3 regions of the Micromonospora sp. NPDC007271 genome follow, and region 3 is predicted to be linked to each of the others. Evidence: riboswitches for the same ligand, from Rfam matches in the RefSeq annotation. Region 3 holds a riboswitch; each other region holds the start of a gene.
What was found. A riboswitch is a leader RNA that binds a small molecule or an ion and turns the genes downstream of it on or off. The one in region 3 is predicted to bind cobalamin.

Region 1: it holds a riboswitch for cobalamin, as region 3 does, so the genes downstream of both, ABZ570_RS28380 (ribonucleoside-diphosphate reductase subunit alpha) here and ABZ570_RS15965 (ABC transporter substrate-binding protein) in region 3, are expected to answer to the same signal.
Region 2: it holds a riboswitch for cobalamin, as region 3 does, so the genes downstream of both, ABZ570_RS21870 (ABC transporter substrate-binding protein) here and ABZ570_RS15965 (ABC transporter substrate-binding protein) in region 3, are expected to answer to the same signal.

What each region holds. Positions count from the first base shown of each region.
Region 1 is NZ_JBEYER010000107.1:8,370-11,605, forward strand. Features, by position in the region: gene ABZ570_RS28380 (ribonucleoside-diphosphate reductase subunit alpha) at 1-2,034, opposite strand, end outside; cobalamin riboswitch at 2,249-2,464, opposite strand; gene ABZ570_RS28385 (M1 family metallopeptidase) at 2,603-3,236, opposite strand, start outside.
Region 2 is NZ_JBEYER010000063.1:1,211-4,446, reverse strand. Features, by position in the region: gene ABZ570_RS21875 (iron chelate uptake ABC transporter family permease subunit) at 1-768, opposite strand, end outside; gene ABZ570_RS21870 (ABC transporter substrate-binding protein) at 825-1,811, opposite strand; cobalamin riboswitch at 1,842-2,017, opposite strand; gene ABZ570_RS21865 (IS3 family transposase) at 2,300-2,572, shown strand; gene ABZ570_RS21860 (maleylpyruvate isomerase N-terminal domain-containing protein) at 2,784-3,236, opposite strand, start outside.
Region 3 is NZ_JBEYER010000038.1:28,516-31,751, forward strand. Features, by position in the region: gene ABZ570_RS15960 (iron ABC transporter permease) at 1-389, opposite strand, end outside; gene ABZ570_RS15965 (ABC transporter substrate-binding protein) at 505-1,440, opposite strand; cobalamin riboswitch at 1,528-1,672, opposite strand; partial or broken gene ABZ570_RS15970 (M14 family metallopeptidase) at 1,758-3,050, opposite strand.

The DNA of each region.
Region 1 (3,236 bases), on a different contig from region 3:
CCACGCGGTACGGAACAGTTCGCGTACCTCCGCCGGCAGCTCCACGACGTCCTGCACGGATCCCTCGGCCCGCTTGATCGTCGTCCGGACCCGTTCGGTCCACAGCCCGCGCGCCTTGAGCTCGGCGACCAGGGCCGTGTTGACCTGGAGGAACTCGCCGGACAGCGTCTCGCGCTTGAACAGGTTCGACACCTGCGGCTCGACGCACTCGTAGCAGCCGGCGATCGAGGCGATGGTGGCCGTCGGGGCGATCGCCACGAGCAGGGAGTTGCGCAGCCCGTGCGCGGCGACGCGCTCCCGCACGGCGGCCCACCGCCGGGTCTGGGTGCCGGTGACGCCCCACAGGTCCGGCTGCAACTGCCCGCGCGCCGCCCGCGTCTCGGCGAAGGCGGGGTGCGGGCCGAACCGCTCGGCGAGTTCGGCGGAGGTCTCGAGAGCGGTCAGGTACAGCTCCTCGCTGATCCTGCTGGACAGCTCGCGTGCGGCGGGAGAGTCGAACGGCAGCCGTAGCGCGAAGAAGACGTCCTGCAGACCCATCAGCCCGAGGCCGACCGGTCGCCAGCGCGGGTTACTCGCGGCGGCCTGCGGGGTCGGGTAGTAGTTGATGTCGATCACGCGGTCCAGGAAGGTCACCGCGGTGCGGACGGTCGCCCGCAGCCGCGCCCAGTCGATGCCGTCGTCGGACAGGTGGGCCGCGAGGTTCACCGAGCCCAGGTTGCACACCGCGGTCTCGGCGTCGCTCGACACCTCGATGATCTCGGTGCACAGGTTCGACAGGTGCACCACGTTGCCCGGCTCGGCGGTCTGGTTGCACAACCGGTTCGCCGCGTCCTTGAACGTCATCCACCCGTTGCCGGTCTGGGCGAGGGTACGCATCATCCGTCCGTACAGCTCCCGGGCCGGCACCTGCCGCACGAAGCGGCCCTGCGCCTCCGCCGACCGGTACGCCGCGTCGAACTCCGCCCCCCACAGGTCCGGCAGCTCCGGCACCTCGTTCGGGTCGAACAGCGACCACACCTCGTCGGCCTCCACGCGGCGCATGAACTCGTCCGGGATCCAGTTCGCGAGGTTCAGGTTGTGCGTGCGTCGGGCGTCCTCGCCGGTGTTGTCGCGCAGCTGGAGGAACTCCTCGATGTCGGGATGCCACGGCTCCAGGTACACGCAGGCGGCGCCCTTGCGCCGGCCGCCCTGGTTGACCGCCGCGACGCTGGCGTCCAGGGTGCGCAGCCACGGCACGATGCCGTTGGAACGCCCGTTCGTGCCCCGGATCAGCGCGCCCCGCGAGCGGACCCGGGAGAACGCGATGCCGATCCCGCCGGCGAACTTGGACAGGCTGGCGACCTGCGCGTACCGCTGGTAGATGGAGTCGAGCTCGTCGCGCGGCGAGTCGACCAGGTAGCAGGACGACATCTGGGTGTGCCGGGTGCCGGAGTTGAACAGCGTCGGCGAGCTGGGCAGGTACGCCAGGCTGGACATCAGCCGGTAGAAGTCGATCGCTTCCCCGGGGGCGCGCGACAGCCCGCACGCGACCCGCAGCAGCCAGTACTGCGGTGTCTCCAGCACGAGCCGGCTGGTCGGATGCCGCAGCAGGTACCGGTCGTGGACGGTGCGCAGCCCGAAGTACTCGAACCGCAGGTCGCCCTCGGGGTCGACGGCGTCGTCGAGTTGGCGCGCGTGGGCCGCGACGAAGGCGGCGGTCTCGTCGCCGATCAGTCCTTCGGCGTGGCCGCGCCGGATCGCCTGGCTGAACGAGGCGATGCCCTGCCCGCGTACCTCCTTGTCGACGTATCGGGCCAGCAGCCGGGCGGCCAGGCGCGAGTACTGCGGCTCCTCGCCGATCAGCTCGGCCGCGGTCTGGATGGAGAGGCGGTCCAGTTCGTCGGTGCTCGCGCCGTCGTACAACCCGCTGATGGTGCGGGTCGCCACCCGCAAGGGGTCGACATCGGTGAGGTCCGCGGTCCATCGTTCGACCGCTCGGACGATCCGGTTCAGGTCAACCGGCTCGAGGTCGCCGTTGCGCTTTCGGACGTGCATCTGGACGCGGCGCTGGCCGGGCGGAGCCGGATCGCCCGCTGCCTGCTTGACGACCGGGTTGACCTCGGTGACTGTCACTACTCACTCCTCGCGAGCTCGGGACCGGATGGCCCTCGGCGCGTGGGGAGCGGACACCGATGGACACGCGCCGGCGCGGCGGTGTCCGGTTGGCGTCGGCCGTCCCACGCGGCCTCGGACCGTCACACGCCCCGTCGAGGGCATGCGACGCGCTGGCAGGTCTTCGGACTCGCGGGCCCGACCGGGAAACCGGTCTCCTACTGGCCGTCGCTTCCCAGACCACAGGTGGTCCAGTGCTGATGACGGCGGTCGTTCCCACTCACCGCTGCGGGACAGTCCCGGATTCGCACCGGGTTCCCTCTTGCCTCGGCCGCCCAGAGAGAGCGGCCGAACCAGCTGCGCCAGACACCATATATGGCTGCCCCGCTGGCCGAGCAACACCAGATGTCGGGTTGGCGTGTCGGCTTCGTCTCACCCCCGCGGACCGGTGAGCGGCGTCCAGGAACGACAGCGGCCCCGCGACCGACAGGTCGCGGGGCCGCAGCCAGGGTCACCAGGTGGTGGGCTTGCCCTTCTGGTACAGCCACACGTCGAAGAAGGCGTGCAGGTCCTGCCCGGACTCCCGCTCGGCCAGCGCGATGAAGTCGGCCGTCCCGGCGTGGCTGTGGCGGTGGCTCGCGGCCCACTCGCGCAGGATCCGGAAGAACGTGTCGTCGCCGACCTTGCCGCGCAGCGCGTGCAGGGTCATCGCACCCCGGTTGTACGGGATGCTGCTGAACATGTCGACCGGGCCCGGGTCGGCGAGGACGGTCTGCCAGAACGACGAGGACGCGGCCCGACCGTAGTTGCTGCTGCTGTTGAAGGTCGTGTTGACGGACGCGCCACCGTTGTACTCGGTGTACATCCACTGGGCGTAGGTGGCGAAACCCTCGTTGAGCCAGATGTCCGACCAGCGCTCCGGCGAGACGCTGTCGCCGTACCACTGGTGGGCCAGCTCGTGGGCCATGGTGCTGACGCTCGCCGTGTTGGAGAAGATCGGCTTGGTCTGGGTCTCCAGGGCGTAGCCGACGTTGGGTGCCCGGTCGATGATCGCCCCGGTCGAGGCGAACGGGTACGGGCCGAACTGCGCGGAGAAGAAGTCGATCATCTTCGGGATCTGCGACACCGCACTCGCCGATCCGGCG
Region 2 (3,236 bases), on a different contig from region 3:
GCTGATCGCGACCAGCACGGCGGTCAGCAGCGCCGTGGTGACCAGCAGCAGCCACCGGACAAGCCCGATGTCGACGCCGAGGGCGGCGGCGGCCTCCTCGCCGAACGCGAACGCGTTGAGCGCCCGGGCAAACCAGAGGATCACGGCGAACACCGCCGCGAACGCCGGCATCGCCCACCCGAGTGCGGCCCAGTCGGCGCGGGCGAGCGAGCCGGACAGCCAGAAGGTGATGCTGTGGGTCGCGTGCGGATCGGCCGCCCAGATGATCACGAACGAGGTCAGCGCGGCGCACAGCTGCGCGATGGCGACGCCGGCCAGCACCACCCGGGTCGGCCGCAGGACCGCCCGTCGGCCGGCGGCAGCGACCACGACGGCGAACGCGGCGAGCGCCCCCGCGAATGCGCCCCCGGTGAGCGCCGCAGTGCCCGCACCGAGGCCGAGGACCAGAACGGCGACGGCGCCCAGCGACGCCCCGGAGGAGACGCCCAGCAGGTACGGGTCGGCGAGCGGGTTGCGGGTGACGGTCTGCATGACCGCCCCGGAGGCGGCGAGCCCGGCGCCGACCACCGCGGCGCCCAGCACCCTCGGCAGCCGCAGCTCCCACACGATGTGGTCGCGCAGCAGCGGCACGTCGGCGCTCGTCAGGCCGAGATGGTCGGTGATGACGAGCCACACGGTGCCCAGGGACAGGTCCGCCGGCCCCACGGTCACGGCCGCAGTCACCGACAGCAACAGGCAACCCGCGAGCACGACCACCACGGTCACCATGCGCACCGCCCGGACCGGCCGCGCCGGGGTCTGCGCCGGCTGGGCGGTAGCGGTGGTCAGTTGCCCACCCCGCCGACACCCCGGGCCAGGGCCTCCACGGCGAGCACGTTCCGCACGCCCGCGGAGGTGGAGGAGAAGTCCAGGACGACGTACCGCTTGTCCTTCACGGCGGGCAGGTCTTTGAGCGTCGCGTGCTTTTCGAGGAACGCCTGCTTGGCGGCGGCGGGATCCCAGCTCGCGTCGATGAGCACGATGACGTTCGGGTTACGCTCGACGACGGTCTCCCAGCTGGTGTCGGCCCAACTGCCGTTCAGGTCGGCGAAGATGTTGGTGACCCCGGCCGCGGACATGATCATGGCCGGGCTGCCGCAGCAGGCGCCGGCACTGGGCGCGTCGGTGCCGGCGTCCCACCACAGCACACGCGTGCCCTTCGCGCCCGCTGACACTTTCGCGATGCGCTCCTGCTGGTCGGCGATCAGCGTCTCGGCCCGCTCCCCTACGCCGAAGATCCCGGCGATGTCACGGATCTCGGCGAACACGTCATCCATCGTCAGCTTCGCCGGTCGCGTGTCTTTCGGGCAGCCGGCGGCGGAGATGTACGTGGCCACGCCCAGCTTCTGCCACTCGGCGCGGTCGCCGACCCCCTCGTCGCTGAACGCACTTGCGAAGGAGGCGTAGACAAAATCCGGCGCGGTGTCGAGCAGCTTCTCCTTCGACGGGTACTCCTTGGCCAGTACCGGCACCTTCGCGTACGCGGCGGTGTACTCGGGCAGCACCTGGTCGTCGAGGTAGGCGGTGCTGGCCATCCGGTCCTGCAACCCGAGCGCCAGCATGATCTCGGTGGCAGACTGGTTCAGCGTCACCGCCCGCGCCGGGGGCTTTGTGATCGTGACCGGTGTGCCGCAGTTGGTGAGTGCGACCGGCCCGGCCGCGGCGGGCGCCGTGGTGGCCGGCTTGTTGTCGCCGGTCGCGGCGCAGCCGCTGATCAGGGCGAGCAGGACGGACAGCGGCGCAGCAACGCGCCAGGACACCGGGGACCGCATGGCGGGACCACCTTCCAGCACCTCGTGGACGGGTCGTGCAGGTGCCGTGGCCGGTCTCCTGGCTGACGGGTGGTGCGCCGGCGGCCGGCCTTCCCAGGCATTGCGCCCAGTGACCTTTTCGGTGGCCTCCAGCATCCCGATCACAGTGGCGAGGGCCGCACCGGTCTCACACCGGCTTCCCGAACACCACGGCCAGGACACCCTAACCAAACCACACGGTGTCGTCACCGTGGCCTAGGTCATGGTCGGAGACCGCGTTGGTTCACCGTGTTCGCTCGCGTGAAGTGTCGTCGATCAGCCACGCACGACGCGCTCCAACGGCTCAGCGAAGTCGCTCGACCGGTGACCGGTCTGCTGTACTCGCTGCTGAACCGGCCCCGCAGCTACTCTCACTCCAACACACCGGTGTCGCGACGATCGGTTGAATCCGAAACTACACATCGTTCCGCGGTTCAGAACGCTTACAGGACAACGCGATCCTGCCCTCCATGGGCTCCGTCGGCGACTCGTTCGACAACGCACCCATGGAAAACCTCTGGTCTACGCTGAAGATCGAACTCGTCTACCGCACGAGCTGGCGCAACCGCGACGAGGCCGAAAACACGATCTTCGCCTGCATCGACGGCTGGTACAACACCCGCCGCGTCCAGACGGAACTCGGGTACCTCAGCCCCGACGAGTACGAGGCCGCCTCGCGCACCCGTCAACACGACCCAGCCGAGCCAACTATCGCCACCCCTGCTCCAGCCGGCAGCAGGTAACCACCGCTCCATCAAAGCGGGGGAACTTAACCCGCCCGACCAAGCTCAGCCAGCCCTTCACCCGCTGGTCCATCCGCAAACTGCTCGCCTACCTGCGCAAGGTGCACGGTCGGGTGATCCGCATCGGCCGCGAGGCCCTGCGCTAACCCCGGACCCAGTGGCGCCCGCAGGAGCGCGCGCACAACCGACAGATGCGTCACAAGTGCGCGTTTTACGCGTTCGGGTCCCAGTCTGCGAGCTGCTCCATCGGCTCGGTGTCGCCGGTGGTCTCCAGGCCGTCGAGCGGGACGCGCTCGTAGAAGTAGAGGACCAGTTCGCTCGCTGCGCCTCGCATCGTCATGTCGCCCGGCTCCGCGTCGGCGGCGAGGTCGTCGCAGCGGACGCCGTCGGCGTTGAGGGTCAGGCGCCAGGAGCGGCCCTCGGTCGTGTGCAGGTCGATGGTCGCCGGCTTGAACGGCCAGGGGACGGTCGTCGCCGAGACGGTCGTCAGGAACTCGTCGACGCCCTCGACCGCGACGTCCGTCGGCAGCGGCTGTGCGGCCCCCTGGGTGAGCTGGGCGTCGTAGGTGTGGACGGCGATCTCCTGGATCTGGTGCCGGGCCACGGCTCCGCTGGTCTCCGGGGCCTGCGAGCGGCCCCACCAGGTCCAGCAGCCGCGGTCCGG
Region 3 (3,236 bases):
AGCGGGATCGTCACCGGCATCCCGCTGATCGCCCCGCCCGCCCCGACCCCGAGCGCGATCACCGCGGTCACCGCGAGCCCGGCCCCGGCCGCCACTCCCAGCAGGTACGGGTCGGCCAGCGGGTTCCGGAAGACGCCCTGGTAGCAGCCGCCGGCCAGGGCGAGCAGTCCGCCGACGAGCAGGCCGAGCACGACCCGGGGCAGCCGCAGCTCGGTGACGATGGCGATCTCGCGCTCGGTGAGCCCGCTCTCCAGGTGCACTCCCGGCAGCAGGTTGAGCAGCTCGGCGGCGACGCTGCCGGGCGGCAGGCTGACCGGACCGAGGGACACCCCGGCGACCAGCGCGACCAGCACCGCGCCGAGGCCGGCCAGCAGCCAGCGCTTGCGCAGCCCGGCCGGCCGGACCGCGGCGCCCGGCCGGGCCGTACGCGCGTCGGCGGGCCGGGACGTGTCGAGCGTCCCGGCCGTGCCGACGGATTCCGCTGGTCGCACGCTCACCGGCAGGTCACGCCGGGACCTTGGCGGTGGCGTCGACGATGACCCGCAGCAGGTCGACCACGCGCGGGCCCCAGCGCGAGGCGATGTCGTCGTCGAGGGCGACGATCTGGTTGTTCTTCACCGCGGTGATGCCGGCCCAGCCGCTGCGGGCCTTGACCGTCTCCGGCGTCTGCTGGCAGCACTTGGTGTCGGACAGGAAGACGAAGTCCGGGTTCGCCTTGACGATGACCTCCTGGGAGAGCTGCGGGTAGCCGAACTTCTTGCCGTCGGCGTCGGACGGGTCGGCGATGTTCGCCAGCCCGGCGAGGGCGTAGATCGAGCCGATGAAGGTCTTGCTGGTCGCGGTGTACAGCTCCGGGCCCAGCTCGTGGAAGTAGGTGAGCTTCTGCGCGCGCTGCGGCAGCTTGCCGGTGAGCGCGGCGATCTCGTCCTTCATCTTCTTGGTGAGGTCGGCCGCCTCGCCCGGGTGGCCGGTCAGCGCGCCCAGGTCGGTGATCTGCTGGTACGTGTCGTCGAGCGTGGCCGCGGCCGGGGCGAGCAGCACCGGGATCTTCAGCGTGGTGAGCTGGTCGACGATCTTGTTGGTGTCGTTGGAGAGCACCACCAGGTCGGGGCTCTTGCCGGCGATCGCCTCGGCGTTCGGCTGGAAGCCGGAGAGGTCGCTCTTCGGCGCCTCCGGCGGGTAGTTCGACTGGTCGTCGACGGCGGTGACCTGCTTGCCGGCGCCGATCGCGAAGAGCACCTCGGTCGCGGTCGGCGACAGCGAGACGATCTTCTCCGGGCGCTTCTCCAGGGTCAGCTTGCCGACGGTGACCGGGAAGGCGGCGGCCGAGCTGCTGCCGGCGGCGGGGGTGTCGGTCGAGGTCTTCTCGGCGCAGCCGCCGAGCAGGAGAGCGCCGGCCGCGAGGGCGGCGACGAAGAGCCGGGGGGTACGTCTGGACATCGGTCCTCCTGTCGGTCGAGGAGCGTGGTGCTTCGCCGACAGGGAGCGCCTGGGCGTACCCGTCCGCGAGGCGCCCTTCCTCGAGAGCGCGAGTCGCGACCGTGCCGCAGGCGACCTGGCTCGTCCCCGTGGGATACGGGGCATCACAGTTGCGGGACAGCGCCGGTTTCGCACCGGATTCGCTGCGGATTGGTCGGTGCCACCGTAGCGCACGACCAGCGGAGATCATCCGGACGGGCGGGGGTGGGTGGGGCCCCGCGGGGGTGGACCGGGGCCCCACCCACGGATTCACGACGGTGCGGTCAGCAGTAGGTGCTCTGCTTGCCGATCGCCCGGTACGGGCAGTCGGCGTACTCGGAGAGCAGCAGGACCGCCTCCTTGTTGCGGGCGGTCTGCGTCGGGATCACCTCGTCCGGCGGGTAGAAGCCGCCGCCGGAGGCCGACCCCGGGTACATCTCGAAGGTGTACGCCCAGATGCGGTGGTTGCCCCACATCCAGTCGATGCTGGTGCCGTCGGCGATGTAGAGGTCGCTGGACTGCTCGGGGGTGTAGCCGTTGCTGGCCGCCATCTGCCGACCGATGGCGGCGAAGGTGTTGTACTGGTCGGCGGTCATCCCGCTGGGGGTGTTCGCGGTGGTGTACCCGAACGGCCAGAGCACCAGCTGGGAATAGGTGTGGAAGTCGATGTTCGCCTTGATCTGCTGCACCCCGCCGACCACCCGGCTGTTGACGAAGTTGCGCAGCGCCTGCGTCTCGGGCGCCGAGAACGCGGACGGCCCGCGGTAGGTCTCCGAGGAGGTGGAGCCGGACGAGCCGCCGCAGCAGCCCCACTGGTACGACCAGTTCCGGTTCAGGTCGGTGCCGACGTACGACGAGCCGCTGTTGGGCTGCCGGTTCTTCCGCCAGGACCGGTACGAGCCGGTGGCGATGTCGTACTCGCTGCCGTCCGGGTTGATCGTGGGGACGATCCAGATCTCCCGCGAGTTGACGATGTTGGTGATCCGGGAGTCGGTGCCGTAGTTGTCGGTGAAGAGGTTGAGCAGGTAGATCGCCATCTCGACGGTCAGGTGCTCGCGGGCGTGCTGCTGGGCGTTGAAGAGGATCTCCGGCTCGTTCTCGTCCGTGCCGACGTTGTCGGAGATCTTCACCGCCATCAGGTCCCGGCCCTCGTACGACCGGCCGATGCTGAGCTTGCGGGCGATGGCGGGATGGTCGGCGACCACCTTGTTCACCACCGCGGTCAACTCCGCGTAGTCGTGGTAGTTGGAGTCGGCGGACGGGAAGCCGTACGTGCCGATGTCGCCGGCCGGGGCCACGTCCTCCTCCAGCCGGAAGCCGAGCCGGCTGATCGCGGCGGCCTCCGCCCTGGTGGCGGTGACGTACAGGACGCCGTGTTCGGAGTAGTCGATCGCCGCGCCGGTGCGGGCGACCGCGTTCCGGTCGGCGAGCGTACGCGGACCGAGGACACGGTAGGCGACGGCGGCCGGCTCGGCGGACCGGTCCGGGGCCGGCCGCGCGGCGGCCGGCCCGGTGATGGCGGTGACGAGGGTCAGGCCGACGGCGGCGACGAGCGCCAACCGGCGGCGGAGCGGGGACGTGCGGAAGGCCATGGACAACCTCCTCGGGGTACGGAAGATCCGCTGTCCGCACACTTCACCAGAGTCACCTGGTCATATCAACATCCATCACTGACTGCTGCCATCCCGACCGGATCCTCCCGCCGGCAAAGATTTTCCCCCGACATACCTCTGGCGAAAGTTCCCGCCACGGGCGACAGTGAACGGCAACGATGCCGT